3 regions of the Clostridium sp. FP1 genome follow, and region 1 is predicted to be linked to each of the others. Evidence: riboswitches for the same ligand, from Rfam matches in the RefSeq annotation. Region 1 holds a riboswitch; each other region holds the start of a gene.
The links. A riboswitch is a leader RNA that binds a small molecule or an ion and turns the genes downstream of it on or off. The one in region 1 is predicted to bind lysine.
Positions count from the first base shown of each region.

Region 1 (4,624 bases):
TTGTTGATTGGCTAAGAATATTTGTACCAGGTGTTTTTGTGAAACCAAGAGCTTTTGCTTTATATATACTAGGAATAAAACCAGGTGGTTTCCAATATAAAGGTCCTTTTTCTGAAGGTCCACTGACCTTTGGACTGCAACCTCATCGATAACCATAATTGAAATAGGGTAACCCTTCACTAATCTTATATTTATATACATAGCTATTTCCTCCATAAAATATAATATTATAGATTAATATATGAATGGTTTTTTCTATGTTTACACTATATAAGCTAGAGTATATATACTCTTTATGGAAACAAATTATTGCTGTGAACTGCTACTGAAAGTGGTTTATTAATATCTCTGCTAGCTACTTATGGTTACAACCTCGGTGGGGACAAAATTTCTATATACTTTAAAGATAAACATTATTGTTCAAGTAATCATTGACAATACCTTCCTGCGTGATTATACTACCCCTAGCCTAAGGGAAATGGTTATTTGATTAACTAAATAGTTAATCAAAAGCCAAAGGGGAAGGCTAAGGTTTTATAATATCAATTAAAATTATGCATGAAGCGGGGGTGCTTCGTAAAAGGAGAGATGGTAATTTTATAAATTATATTATTGAGAGAGAAGTCATTGATAGGATTCCAATGGATATGTATCAGTATTTGGATAACTAACATTACGACTTTTCATTCAAAATAGAATATTTAAAGGAAGTGGAGAAAGTAATGTATATTGATGCACATAGTCATTTAGACTTCTTTAATAACAAGATAGAGTATGCTATTAATGAAATTAATAACCTTAAAATCCTAACTATTGCGAGTGGTATGGATATGGAGAGTTACTTAAAAAATAAGGAATATAGCAAAAGGAGTCAATATATTAAAGCTACCTTTGGAATACATCCATGGAAGGCAGCGGAATATAAGGGGGAGCTTGAAGATTTAATCCCTTATATTGAAGAAAGCAAGATTATAGGGGAAATAGGCTTAGATTTCTTTTGGGCAGAGGATAACGGTACCTATGAGGCACAAAGAAGGATTTTCAATTTTATATTAGAGGAAAGTATTAAAAGAGATAAAGTTATATGTATACATACAAAAGGTGCAGAGGAAGAAATATATAATATTCTTAAGCATTATAGCTATAGTAAAGTAATTATTCATTGGTATAGTGGTGATATTAAAACCTTAGATAAATTTATAGAGCTAGGTTGCTATTTCACTATAAGTGTTGATATAGACTACTCTAAATTAACAGAAGAAATATTAGCTAGGATTCCAATAGATAGATTACTTGTGGAGACTGATGGACCAACAGCTTTAGAATGGGTAAATGGTGATTATGGCTATCCTAGAGTAATAATTAATGTTATAAAAAGCGTTTCAAAGAGAAAAGCAATTTCCACTGAGAGATTATTAAAAGTATTAGAAGATAATTTCTTTGAATTAACTGGAATTAAAATCCAGGGTTAAGAGTTAATGAAATAATAGAGAGCATAATCTTCATAACTATTTGAAAATATTGCAATTGAGTAGAAAAATAACGATCAATAAAAAAGAGGTAAGGCAGGTTGACAAATTTAATATATTGTTATACACTAAACAATATAATTTTATAAGACCTCACTTTTATATGTGGGGTAGAGGCGCGACATTTAACAGTCTTTAGTGGAGTTTGAGAAGCATTGATACTAGAGAGAAGGAAAGGTCGCCGAAGCAAATAAAATCTCAATATTATTTGCTGGGTCTGCAGTTAAGAGTTGCAGGACTGTCTCAATAAACTTCCCGGTTTATTGAGTTGTGCTATCTCATTTGGGAAAAGAAGAGGTTTAGGGACAACTATGCATGTTGAGACCTGAGTTTATCTCAGGTCTTTTTTTGTTTGGGGAAATTCCTAAGAGGATTAAATAGTGCCACCTAATGTAAGGGTGGCATTTTTAATTTAAATATATTATATGAATCTAGTACAAAAGAAGGAGAGAAGTAGTTATGAAAAAGAAATTATCATTATTAATAGTAGCATATCTATCAGTAGTTATGCTTTTAACAGGATGTGGGTCAAGCAGTAGTTCAAAAGAGGCAAAAGCAGAAGAGGCGGGTGGAAAATTTAAAGTAGGTCTTGAAGCCGGATATGCACCATTTAACTGGACTCAAATGGATGATTCTAATGGTGGGGTTAAAATTGAAGGCGGCTCAGAATATGCAGGCGGATATGATGTAGAAATCGCTAAAAAGATTGCCAAAGATTTAGGAAAAGAATTGGTTATTACTAAAACTGAGTGGGATGGTCTTGTACCAGCATTAGCTTCGGGTAAAGTAGATGCAATTATTGCAGGTATGTCACCCACAGCAAAACGTAGAGAGGTTATTGATTTCTCGGATAACTACTATAAATCAGATTTAGTTATGCTTGTTAAAAAGGGTGGAAAATATGATGCAGCCACTTCTATTAAGGATTTTAAGGGAGCAAAAATAACTGCCCAATTAAATACATTCCACTATTCAGTAATAGATCAAATTCAAGGCGTAAACAAGGAACCAGCTATGGACAACTTTCCTGCCATGAGAGTTGCTCTTGAATCAGGAATGATTGATGGGTACGTATCAGAACGTCCTGAAGGCGTTAGTTCGGAGGCTGCAAATAAAAGATTTAAAATGGTAGAATTTAAAAGTGGATTTACTACAACAGACGCGGATACGTCAATTGCTGTAGGGATTGCAAAAGGTAGTGATTTAACTGTGAAAATCAATAAAACATTAGCTGGTATTTCAAAAGCAGATCGTAAAAACATTATGGATGCTGCAATAAAGAACCAACCATCAGCTAAATAGTATTTATTTATGATATAAGGAGGAGAAAGATGAGCTTTGAATGGGTAGTAAAAATCATTTCAAATAACTGGCCAATGTTCATACGTGGAGCAGGTACGACACTCTTAATTTCCATGGTGGGTACTATTATAGGTTCCATAATCGGTTTATTAATAGGGGTTGTACGTACTATTCCAATGCCCCAGCGAGGAATAAAAAGAGTCATGCTTAAAATTGTTAATGCTATTCTTTTTGTTTATATAGAGATATTCCGTGGAACGCCTATGATTGTACAAGCAATGGTAATTTATTACGGATCTGCTTTAGCATTTGGTATAAATATGAATAGGTTATATGCAGCAATTTTTATCGTTTCAATTAATACAGGGGCTTACATGTCAGAAATTATCCGTGGTGGTATTGTTTCTATCGATAAAGGACAATTTGAAGCAGCTCATGCTATAGGTATGAATCATATTCAAACTATGACGAGTGTAATAATACCACAAGTAATTCGTAATATCTTACCAGCAACGGGTAATGAATTTGTAATCAATATAAAAGATACATCAGTACTTAATGTAATTTCGGTAACAGAATTATATTTCCAAACAAAATCAATTTCAGGAAATAATTTTAGATATTTTGAAACATTTTTTGTTGCATGTATTTTGTATTTTATAATGACCTTCACAATAACAAGGATTTTGCGCTACATTGAAAGGAAATTAGATGGTCCGGACAATTATATTATGTATGCTAATCAAATGCAGGTAGAAACTCCGGAAGATATGTGTCGTAGAACAAGAAATAGTGACGAGAATAAATATTAGGCGAAGGAGTAGGAAGTATGGAAAAAATAATTAATATACAGCATTTAAGCAAATCATTTGGAAATCATGAAGTGTTAAAAGACATTGATTTTTCAGTAAATAAAGGCGAAGTAGTCTGCGTCATAGGTTCTTCTGGATCTGGTAAATCTACTCTTCTTCGGTGCGTTAACCTTCTAGAAAAACCTAGTGGTGGTGAAATCATCTATAAAGGAGAAAACATTTTAGATGATAAACATGATATCTACGCCTACCGTACAAAGCTTGGTATGGTGTTTCAACAATTCAACTTATTTAATAATCATAATGTTTTAAGCAACTGCGTGGTTGGACAAATAAAAGTGTTAAAGCGTTCCAAAGAGGAAGCAGAAAAAGTAGCTATGAAATATTTGAAAGTGGTTGGAATGGAGCAATATGTTAATGCAAAACCAAAACAATTATCAGGTGGCCAAAAACAACGTGTGGCTATCGCAAGAGCACTTTCTATGGAACCAGATGTGATGCTCTTTGATGAACCAACATCAGCCCTTGATCCTGAGATGGTAGGTGAAGTTCTTAAAGTTATGAAGGAACTTGCGCAAATTGGTCTTACTATGTTAATAGTAACTCATGAAATGGAGTTTGCAAAAGAAGTATCTGACCGTGTAGTATTTATGGACAAAGGGGTCATAGCAGAAGAAGGAAGTCCAGCGCAAATTTTCAATAATCCAAGGGAGGAACGTACCAAGGAATTCTTAAAGCGTACATTAAAGCAGATGTAATATAATTTGTGAAGGATGATAAATATATGTATTTGCAAAAAGGAAATTAAAAGCAATCCATGCCTTTGAAAAAGAATATTTAGGTTAAGGGAGAAATCTCTTAGCCCTTTTTTTTCACTGAAAGCAACTAGTTATTGTTTGCTAAGTTCATAGTATCTACAGTTGAATAATATCTAAATCATCAGGAACAATAATATTCCCTGAAAAAAATTCCTTACCTTCA
Region 1 is NZ_JAAMNJ020000001.1:1,027,228-1,031,851, forward strand. Features, by position in the region: gene G9F70_RS05095 (TatD family hydrolase) at 723-1,472, shown strand; lysine riboswitch at 1,633-1,813, shown strand; gene G9F70_RS05100 (transporter substrate-binding domain-containing protein) at 1,989-2,831, shown strand; gene G9F70_RS05105 (amino acid ABC transporter permease) at 2,861-3,643, shown strand; gene G9F70_RS05110 (amino acid ABC transporter ATP-binding protein) at 3,661-4,401, shown strand; gene G9F70_RS05115 (MBL fold metallo-hydrolase) at 4,558-4,624, opposite strand, start outside.

Region 2 (4,624 bases), 3.5 Mb from region 1:
AAATATAAAAGATAAAGTAGTGGCTGACCTTGGATGCGGTACTGGATTTTTATCCTTGGCACTGGCATTAGAGGCAAGTATTGTATTTTCTATAGATCAATCTGTAAATATGCTTAGAGAATCTAAAAAATTAATGGAAACTAAAAAATTCAACAATGTATATCCAATAAAATCATCCATAGATAACTTGGTTTTATTTGATGAATCTGTAGATGTGGTATTTATTAATATGGCTCTTCATCATGTGAAGGATGCTAAAAAAGCTATTGAGGAGATGTATAGAATAATTAAAAAAGATGGGACTTTAATAATATCAGATGTACTAGAGCACAATGGTCAGTGGGCAAAGGATGAGATGTTTGACGAATGGCTTGGTTTTTCAAATCAGCAGTTGGAAGAGTGGTTAACTGGCGTTGGGTTTGACATAGTGAATATTGAAAATACAAATTTAAAATGCAAAGGATATTCTAGCAAAGGTGAATTTACTGAAACTGGGATTTTCATTGCAGTAGCAAATAAAGGAGGGCTAAATTATGAAATTTAATTCATTATTAATGCAAGAAGAAATGTCTAAGGAAAAGGTTAAAGTTGAAAGTTTTTCATTAGATCACACAAAGGTAAAGGCACCTTTTGTAAGAAAGTGCGAGGTAAAGGTAGGTGAGAAGGGTGATATAGTAACAAAGTTTGATTTAAGATTCATGCAACCAAATGTTGAGTTTATGGATATAGCAGCTATCCATACCTTAGAGCATTTGCTTGCTGGATATATGAGAGAAGTAATGGAGGGAATTATAGACATTTCACCTATGGGATGTAGAACAGGGTTTTATATGATTACATGGAATGATGTGAGTGTGGATAAGGTTATAGAAACTTTAAATTATGGACTTACAAAGGTAATAGAGTCAGAGGAGACACCAGCAGCCAATAAATTTCAATGTGGAAATTATAAAGACCATTCCTTAGAAGGTGCAAAAGAATATGCAAAATTAGTTCTAAATAGGGGTGTTAGCAGTGAAATATATAAATAGCATATTAGATATTATAGGAAATACACCACTTATTAAATTAAATAATTTGGGCGTAAAAGAAGGTGTAAATATCTTCGCAAAACTAGAGGGGGAGAACCCCGGTGGTAGTGTTAAAGATAGAGTTGGAGTTTACATGATAAAAGATGCAGAAGACAAGGGTATTTTAAAGGCTGGATATACCATTGTCGAAGCTACTGCAGGAAATACTGGCATAGGAGTTGCGCTTGCAGCCTTAAATAAAGAATACAAAGTAATATTTGTGGTTCCAGAAAAGTTTTCTGTAGAAAAGCAAACCCTGATGAGAGCATTAGGAGCAACTATTATTAATACACGGAGGGAAGACGGAATGCTAGGGGCTATTGCCAAAGAAAAAGAACTACTTAATGAAATTCCTAATTCTATTTCACTCCAGCAGTTTGAAAATAATGCGAACCCAAAGGCTCATTATGAAACTACAGGACCAGAAATATATGATGCCTTAGAAGGCGAAATTGATTATTTTGTGGCAGGAGCAGGTAGTGGCGGTACCTTTAGTGGTGTTATGAAATATTTAAAGGGAATGAATAAAAATACAAAGGGTATATTAGTGGATCCTTATGGTTCAACTCTTGGTGGTGGTGAAGAGTTTTGTTATGATATAGAAGGAATAGGAAACAATTTTGTGCCTGGAACCATGGACATGAGTTTAGTGGATAACATTATAAAGGTTTCTGATGATGAAGCTTTAAACATGCTAAACCTAATTGCAGTAAAAGAAGGGCTTATTGTAGGTAGCTCTTCGGGGGCTGCATTAGTAGCTGCAATAAAACTTGGAAAAACCATTGAAAAGGGGAATATTGTTGTGATACTGCCCGATAGAGGAGATAGATATTTTAGCAAGAACATTTATAATTAATACTTGTGCTTATAAACATACTGTGATAGACTAAGAACTAATTTAATAAGTAAACTACCTAGGGTAGAGGTGCTATATCTAAAAGTACTTGTTCGGAGCTGACAGGCGAGGATGAATAAGGAAAGGAGCTATAGCCGAAGAAGATATATTTTGTGAAAATATTTTCTGGTTTTACATATAATATGTGTACGACTGTCACTGATTTTTCAGTGGAGAACTACAAGGTACACGAAGTTTGTATAAAAATATGTATTTTTATGCAGCAAAGGTGTTCCTTTGCTGCATTTATTTTTTTTGAAACAATAGCTTGATGTTCCTGGAGGTAATTCTAAAAATATTAGTAGTTGATTTAACGACATTTCACAAAATAGGTAAAATCAATCAGTGCACAAGCAAGTACACTAGATATAAAGGGGAATGATTGAATTATGGCAGTGGTTGTTCAAAAATATGGAGGCTCTTCTGTAGGCACTACAGAGAAAATTAAAGGTATTGCACAAAGTATAGTAAAAAGAAAAAATGAAAACACAGATTTAGTTATAGTTGTATCTGCTATGGGGAAAACTACGGATGATTTAATAGCTCTATCAAAAGGTATAACGCAGGAACCAGATAAGAGGGAACTCGACGCTATATTATCAACAGGAGAAATGATTTCAAGTGCACTACTCGCCATGGCAATTAAGGCTTTAGGATGCGATGCTATAAGCTATACTGCACACCAAATTGGCATTCAAACTAGTGGACAATATGGTAAGGCATTAATTAAGGATATACAAGATAAGAAAATTAAAAAAAGCTTAAAAGAAGGCAAAATTGTAATAGTTGCTGGCTTCCAAGGAATAAATGGAGATGGTGATATTACCACCTTAGGCAGAGGTGGGTCGGATACCACTGCCGTAGCTTTGGCTGTTAAACTTTGCGGTAGCTGTGAAATATATACGGATGTGGCTGGAATATATAGTGTAGATCCTAGAGCATATGGAGAGGCTAAGAAATTAGATGAAATAGAATATGAAGAGATGCTGGAGCTAGCCAGTTTGGGAGCTCAAATAATGCATTCAAGGTCTATAGAGCTTGCTCAAAAATATGGTATCCCTATATATGTAGGGCTCAGTAATAGCGATATTAAAGGAACTGTAATTAGGGAGGTTAAAAATATGGATATGGAAAGTAAACCAGTAACGGGAATAGCAACTAGTGATGAGGATGTGGCAGTAACTCTCCAGCGTATACCTAAAGACGTGAATATATTGGCCACTATATTTGAAGCTATAGGAAGTAAAAGAATTAATATAGATATGATAAGTCAAACGTCGCCTATAGATGGAACCGTAAATGTATCCTTTACAATTCCTAAAGAAAGTTTAAAGGATAGTTTAGAAATTATAGATAACGCAATAGTAGATAATAAAGTCATAGTTGATGAGGATATAACTAAATTTTCAGTGGTGGGGCTTGGAATGAAAACAACCTCAGGAGTAGCAGCTAGAGTGTTTAGGGTTTTTAGCAAAAACAGTATCGAGATTAAAATGATTACTACTTCAGAAATAAGAATTACTTGCGCTATTAAAACAGAAGATAAATTAAAGGCTATACAAGTTATTGCAAAGGAATTTAATATGTAAATAAGCTATAGAAGGAGGGATTCATGTGAGATTTTTTGGTAATATAGTGGACGAAAATAATAAATTAAATATTGCAGGCGTTAGTGCGCAGGCTCTAGCTAAGGAATACGGAACCCCTCTTTATGTAATGGATGAACAGCTTATACGCGGTAATTGTAGGAGGTTCTCTAAAGCTTTTGAAGGTCAGGAAAATGGGAATAAGGTAGCTTATGCGGGAAAAGCATTTTTAACTATGGCTATGTGCGAAATTGTAAAAAGTGAAGGACTATATTTGGATGTAGTCTCAGGGGGAGAATTATATACTGCCTATAAGGCTGATTTTCCATTAAGAAAGGTGTATTTCCATGGTAATAATAAAACATTGGATGAAATTGAAATGGCGATAGAACTGGGGGTAGGAACTTTTGTGGTAGATAATCTTCATGAAATGGAGATTATACATAAAAAGGCAATGGGAAAAGGCATTATGCAACGGATTCTTCTTCGCGTAACTCCAGGAATAGAAGCTCATACTCATGAGTATATAAAAACTGGTCAAATTGATTCAAAGTTTGGGTTTACTGCATTAAATAACGAATTAGAGGGAGTTATAAAAACTGCGTTAAGCTTTTCAAATATAAAACTTGCAGGACTACACTGTCATATAGGGTCTCAAATTTTCGAGTTACAACCTTACAGAGATGCTGTGGGCATAATGTTGTCTTTCATTAAGGATATTAAAGAAAAATTCAGTTATGATATAGAAGAATTGGATCTAGGGGGAGGCTTTGGCGTTTATTATAACAAAGGTGATGAGCCAAAAGAAATAGAGGACTTCTGCAGAGTAATAATCCAGGAAGCTAAAATTAAGTGCAAGGAGTATGGAATAAAATCACCTACGCTTGTAATAGAGCCAGGGAGGTCTATTGTAGCTAATGCGGGAATTACTTTATATACTGTAGGGGCTATAAAGGATATACCAAATGTAAGAAAATATGTGGCAGTAGATGGTGGCATGACAGATAATATAAGGCCGGCATTATACAATGCAGAGTATCAATGTGTACTTGCCAATAGAATAAATGAACCTT
Region 2 is NZ_JAAMNJ020000001.1:4,514,191-4,518,814, reverse strand. Features, by position in the region: gene G9F70_RS21465 (class I SAM-dependent methyltransferase) at 1-544, shown strand, start outside; gene G9F70_RS21460 (S-ribosylhomocysteine lyase) at 534-1,031, shown strand; gene G9F70_RS21455 (PLP-dependent cysteine synthase family protein) at 1,015-1,926, shown strand; lysine riboswitch at 1,983-2,154, shown strand; gene G9F70_RS21450 (aspartate kinase) at 2,355-3,554, shown strand; gene lysA (diaminopimelate decarboxylase) at 3,580-4,624, shown strand, end outside.
Region 2: another riboswitch for lysine. It lies ahead of G9F70_RS21450 (aspartate kinase); the one in region 1 lies ahead of G9F70_RS05100 (transporter substrate-binding domain-containing protein).

Region 3 (4,624 bases), 450 kb from region 1:
TATCACCCTTGTTCTTGAGCAAATACGGTGGGGTGTACGAAGCGGTGATATGCCCCTAATGAATTTCGAATGTAAGATGGGTGAGTTATTGTCGTTGATTGTGTGCAATACACAGCGCGAAAGGCCGTGGAGTGATAACCGTCGCAATCATGTGACATGGGAGGATGAACAAAAAACATACGGGGTGAAGGTAAACATAGACCGGGACATATTGAACCCTCCCTCTATGATTGCTATGTGCCGACTTGCAGAGATGAGTGAGACAAAGCTGCGACGCTCCTTCAAGCAACTTTATCATATGACAATCTTCGACTATATTCGCACAGAAACAATGAAGCGGGCAATGATGTTTCTAGGCGCTGATGAACTAAGCATCAAAAACATCGCAGAAAAGTGTGGTTATGAAAGCCCATCGAAATTTACAGCGGCATTTAAGAAAATACATGGCATAACACCCAGACAATTCCGAAAGGGTTTCGGATTGTGATGAAATAAAAACTATAAAAATTTATAGCGCAGTAGATAAATTGCGTTTATTATTTATTGGATAAATGATTAAAAGGGGATGAGCCAATGGAAATTAAACAATTTAAAATAATATCTTCTCAGCAGAAGAAGGAACTATATAATTTCATTAAAAGCACAGATTTAACTTATAATAAAACCTATATAGAAATGACTAAAATATATGAAAGTGATACTTTTAATGAGGGAGACACTGTTTTTATACTATTTGATAGGGGGCAGATCAAAGGAAGCATAGCTGTAATAACTAAGGAAATCAGTATTAAAGGAGAAGCATTTATTACAGATATTTGTGTTGAAAGAGAAAATGCAGAAAAAAATTTATGCTTTTTAATGGAGAGAATAGGTAAATGTTGTAATGCATGCACTGCCAAAAATATAAAAATTGGTATTCGTAAAAATGAAGTACATCTCATCCCATATATTCGTAAATTGGAATTTACTCATATTTATGATGCAGTAGTAATGAAATATAAAAAAGATGAAAATATGGTTTTAAAAGTAAATAATAATATGGACCTTAGGCCTCTTTGTATATTAAATTCACATGAATATATGAATATTCATAATGAAACCTTTAGAAATAGTCCTAATGGAGGAACTATTGATGACCTGGATGTAAAGGATTATATAGTTCAATATGCTAATAATGAGGATTTGATTGGAATATGTTTTGAGCAAAATAATCCATGTGGTATATATGAGCTTTCTATAGATGGGAATACAGGATGGGTTGATACTCTAGGAATTGCGCCTATTTACCAAAAAAGAGGGTTGGGAAGTGCATTAATAGTAAAATGCATTAAAAAGCTATGTGAGAAAAATTTAGATGAAATTAAACTTTTAGTAATTACATCTAATGATATTGCAGTGAACATGTACAAACGGATGGGATTTGAAGAGGAAAGTGTATTTTCTTATTGGTTCGAAAAAAAATATTAATTTTTTTGAAGAAAAGTATTGTATTTGAATTATTAACAGATTATAATTCAATTGAGAACAATAAATTAAAATTTAATAAATTCACATAAATAGAGGTGCAAAAAAAGAGGTAGTTTTTGAATGCTAAGGATATGGACATCCAATATCAAAAACGAAGGATTTATTTGCCGAAAGAGTATTTTGGTTCTTCAAGATATTCTTGGGGATAGAGAGTAGTATTTCTATCACTGCCATAAAGATTTTTATGGAGAGCTATTTATGTAATGAAAAGTAATTTTTCATTGCATTAATAGGTTGAGTACTTCTGTTAATTAAGGCACTGAAAATTCAGCGCCTTTTTTTTATTTTTAAAATAAAAGCAGCATAAGTATTGCAATCCTGACAACTACAATAAAAGAGGAGGAAATTAAAATGAAATCGTTAATCAGATTGAGAATGAGTGCGCATGATGCACATTATGGTGGAAATTTAGTGGACGGGGCAAGAATGCTTCAATTATTTGGTGATGTAGCTACAGAACTTTTGATTTTAAATGATGGTGATGAAGGATTATTCAAAGCATATGATGCTGTAGAATTTTTAGCACCAGTGTATGCAGGAGACTTTATCGAAGCTGTTGGAGAAATAGTGAAGGTAGGAAATTCATCAAGAAAAATGATTTTTGAAGCAAGAAAAGTTATAGTACCAAGACCGGATATAAATGATTCAGCTTGTGATGTATTAGAAGAGCCAATAGTAGTTTGTAGGGCCAGTGGAACTTGCGTTGTTCTAAAAGATAAGCAAAGAAAATAACGCTGAATGTAAACTTTTTCATTTAGTAATTGATATTTAAAGAGGGGGTTACAACGTGGGAAAATTAATTATTACTGCAGCTATATGCGGAGCAGAAGTTACAAAAGAACATAATCCAAACGTACCATATACGGTTGAGGAAATAGCAGTAGAAGCTGAAAAAGCATATAGTGCAGGGGCTAGCATTATTCATCTACACGTAAGGAAAGACGACGGGACACCTACTCAAGATAGGGAGAGATTTAAAGCCTGTATGGAAGCTATTAAGGAAAGATGCCCAGACGTTATTGTTCAACCTTCTACAGGCGGAGCAGTTGGTATGAGTAACGCAGAAAGATTACAACCTGTTGATCTAAAACCCGAAATGGCAACTTTAGATGCGGGAACCTGTAATTTTGGTGGAGATGACGTTTTCGTAAACACCGAAAACACTATTAAAGAATTTGGCCAAAAGATGATGGAACTTTCCGTAAAGCCAGAAATAGAAGTTTTTGATAAGGGCATGATAGACATGGCTATAAGACTTCAAAAGAAAGGCTTTATAAAAACTCCAATGCATTTCAATTTTGTTATGGGTGTAAATGGAGGAATTTCTGCAACGCCAAGAGATTTGGTATTTATGGCAGGAAGCATTCCAGCGGGAAGTACATACACTGTATCAGGTATAGGTAGAAGCGAATTTCAAATGGCAGCCATGGCTATTATTATGGGTGGACATGTAAGAGTTGGATTTGAAGATAATGTATATATTGAAAAAGGCATACCAGCTAAATCAAATGCAGAATTAGTAGAAAGAGTAGTTCGACTTGCAAAAGAGCTGGGCAGAGAAATTGCTAGTCCAAAGGAAGCAAGAGAAATATTAGGTTTACAGGGGGAGAAATAATGAATAAAGTTGTATCTTTAGAAAGAGTCAGACCGTTACTTAAAGATGGAATGTCAATAATGATAGGTGGGTTTTTAGCCTGTGGAACACCTGAAAAGATGATAGACTTATTAATAGAAACAAAGGTTAAAGACTTAACTATAATAGCAAATGATACAAGTTTTATAGATAGAGGTATAGGTAAACTTATAGTAAATGGTCAAGTGAAAAGGGTTGTAGCTTCTCATATAGGAACAAATGCTGAAACAGGAAGACTTATGACAGAAGGAAAAATGGAAGTAGAACTTGTACCACAAGGAACATTAATTGAAAGAATAAGAGCAGCGGGAGCTGGTCTCGGTGGAGTGCTTACGCCTACAGGAGTTGGTACTATGGTGGAAGAAGGAAAACAAAAACTTACCATTGAGGGAAAAGAATATTTATTAGAACTTCCAATTAAAGCAGACCTAGCACTTGTTTATGCGAGTGTTGTAGATGAAATTGGAAATGCAGTTTATTATGGGACAACAAGAAACTTTAATCCACTAATAGCTACTGCAGCGGAAATTGTGATAGTAGAAGCAGAAAAAATTGTGAAAGTTGGAATGCTTGATCCAAACAATATTATTACTCCAAGTGTATTGGTTGATTATATTATAGGGGAGGAGAGCTAATATGATTACAGATAGTAAACTTGCAAAACAAATTATTGCAAAAAGAATTGGTATAGAATTAAAAGATGGACAACTTGTTAATTTAGGCATAGGGCTTCCAACATTAGTTACAAACTATATTCCTGAAGGTGTTCATGTTACTTTCCAATCAGAAAATGGTATGGTTGGCATGGGAGCTATTCCGCCAAAGGGAGAAGAAAACAAGGATATAACTAATGCAGGTGGTCAATTTACTACAATACTACCTGGTGGAGCATACTTTGATAGTGCTATGTCTTTCACTTTAATAAGAGGTGGACACGTTGATATGACTGTTCTTGGAGCACTGGAAGTAGATCAAGAAGGGAATTTAGCTAATTGGATTGTACCAGGCAAAATGGTCCCAGGTATGGGTGGAGCAATGGATTTAGTAGTAGGAGCTAAAAAGGTTATTATTGCAATGCAACATACAGCTAAAGGAACTCCTAAAATATTAAAGAAATGCACCTTACCACTAACCGCAAAAGCGCAAGTTAACCTTATAGTTACAGAACTTGGAGTAATGGAAGTTACGGATAAAGGGCTTGTACTTATTGAAATTCATAAAGATACAACAGTTGAAGAAGTTAAATCATTTACTGGGGCAGAACTAATAATATCAGAAAATCTAAAAACAATGGATGTATAAGAGGAGGAACTCATGATGAATAAAGGATGTAAATATGGAACTCACAGGTCAATTGAACCAAAAGGTGTACTACCACAACCGGCAACTAAAATATCAAATGATATGAATATATTCGATAATGAAATTTTAATTGATGTTCAAGCCTTAAATATAGACTCAGCT
Region 3 is NZ_JAAMNJ020000001.1:577,320-581,943, forward strand. Features, by position in the region: gene G9F70_RS03005 (helix-turn-helix domain-containing protein) at 1-487, shown strand, start outside; gene G9F70_RS03010 (GNAT family N-acetyltransferase) at 574-1,467, shown strand; lysine riboswitch at 1,550-1,730, shown strand; gene G9F70_RS03015 (hotdog domain-containing protein) at 1,879-2,259, shown strand; gene G9F70_RS03020 (3-keto-5-aminohexanoate cleavage protein) at 2,315-3,142, shown strand; gene atoD (acetate CoA-transferase subunit alpha) at 3,142-3,795, shown strand; gene G9F70_RS03030 (3-oxoacid CoA-transferase subunit B) at 3,797-4,462, shown strand; gene G9F70_RS03035 (zinc-binding alcohol dehydrogenase family protein) at 4,478-4,624, shown strand, end outside.
Region 3: another riboswitch for lysine. It lies ahead of G9F70_RS03015 (hotdog domain-containing protein); the one in region 1 lies ahead of G9F70_RS05100 (transporter substrate-binding domain-containing protein).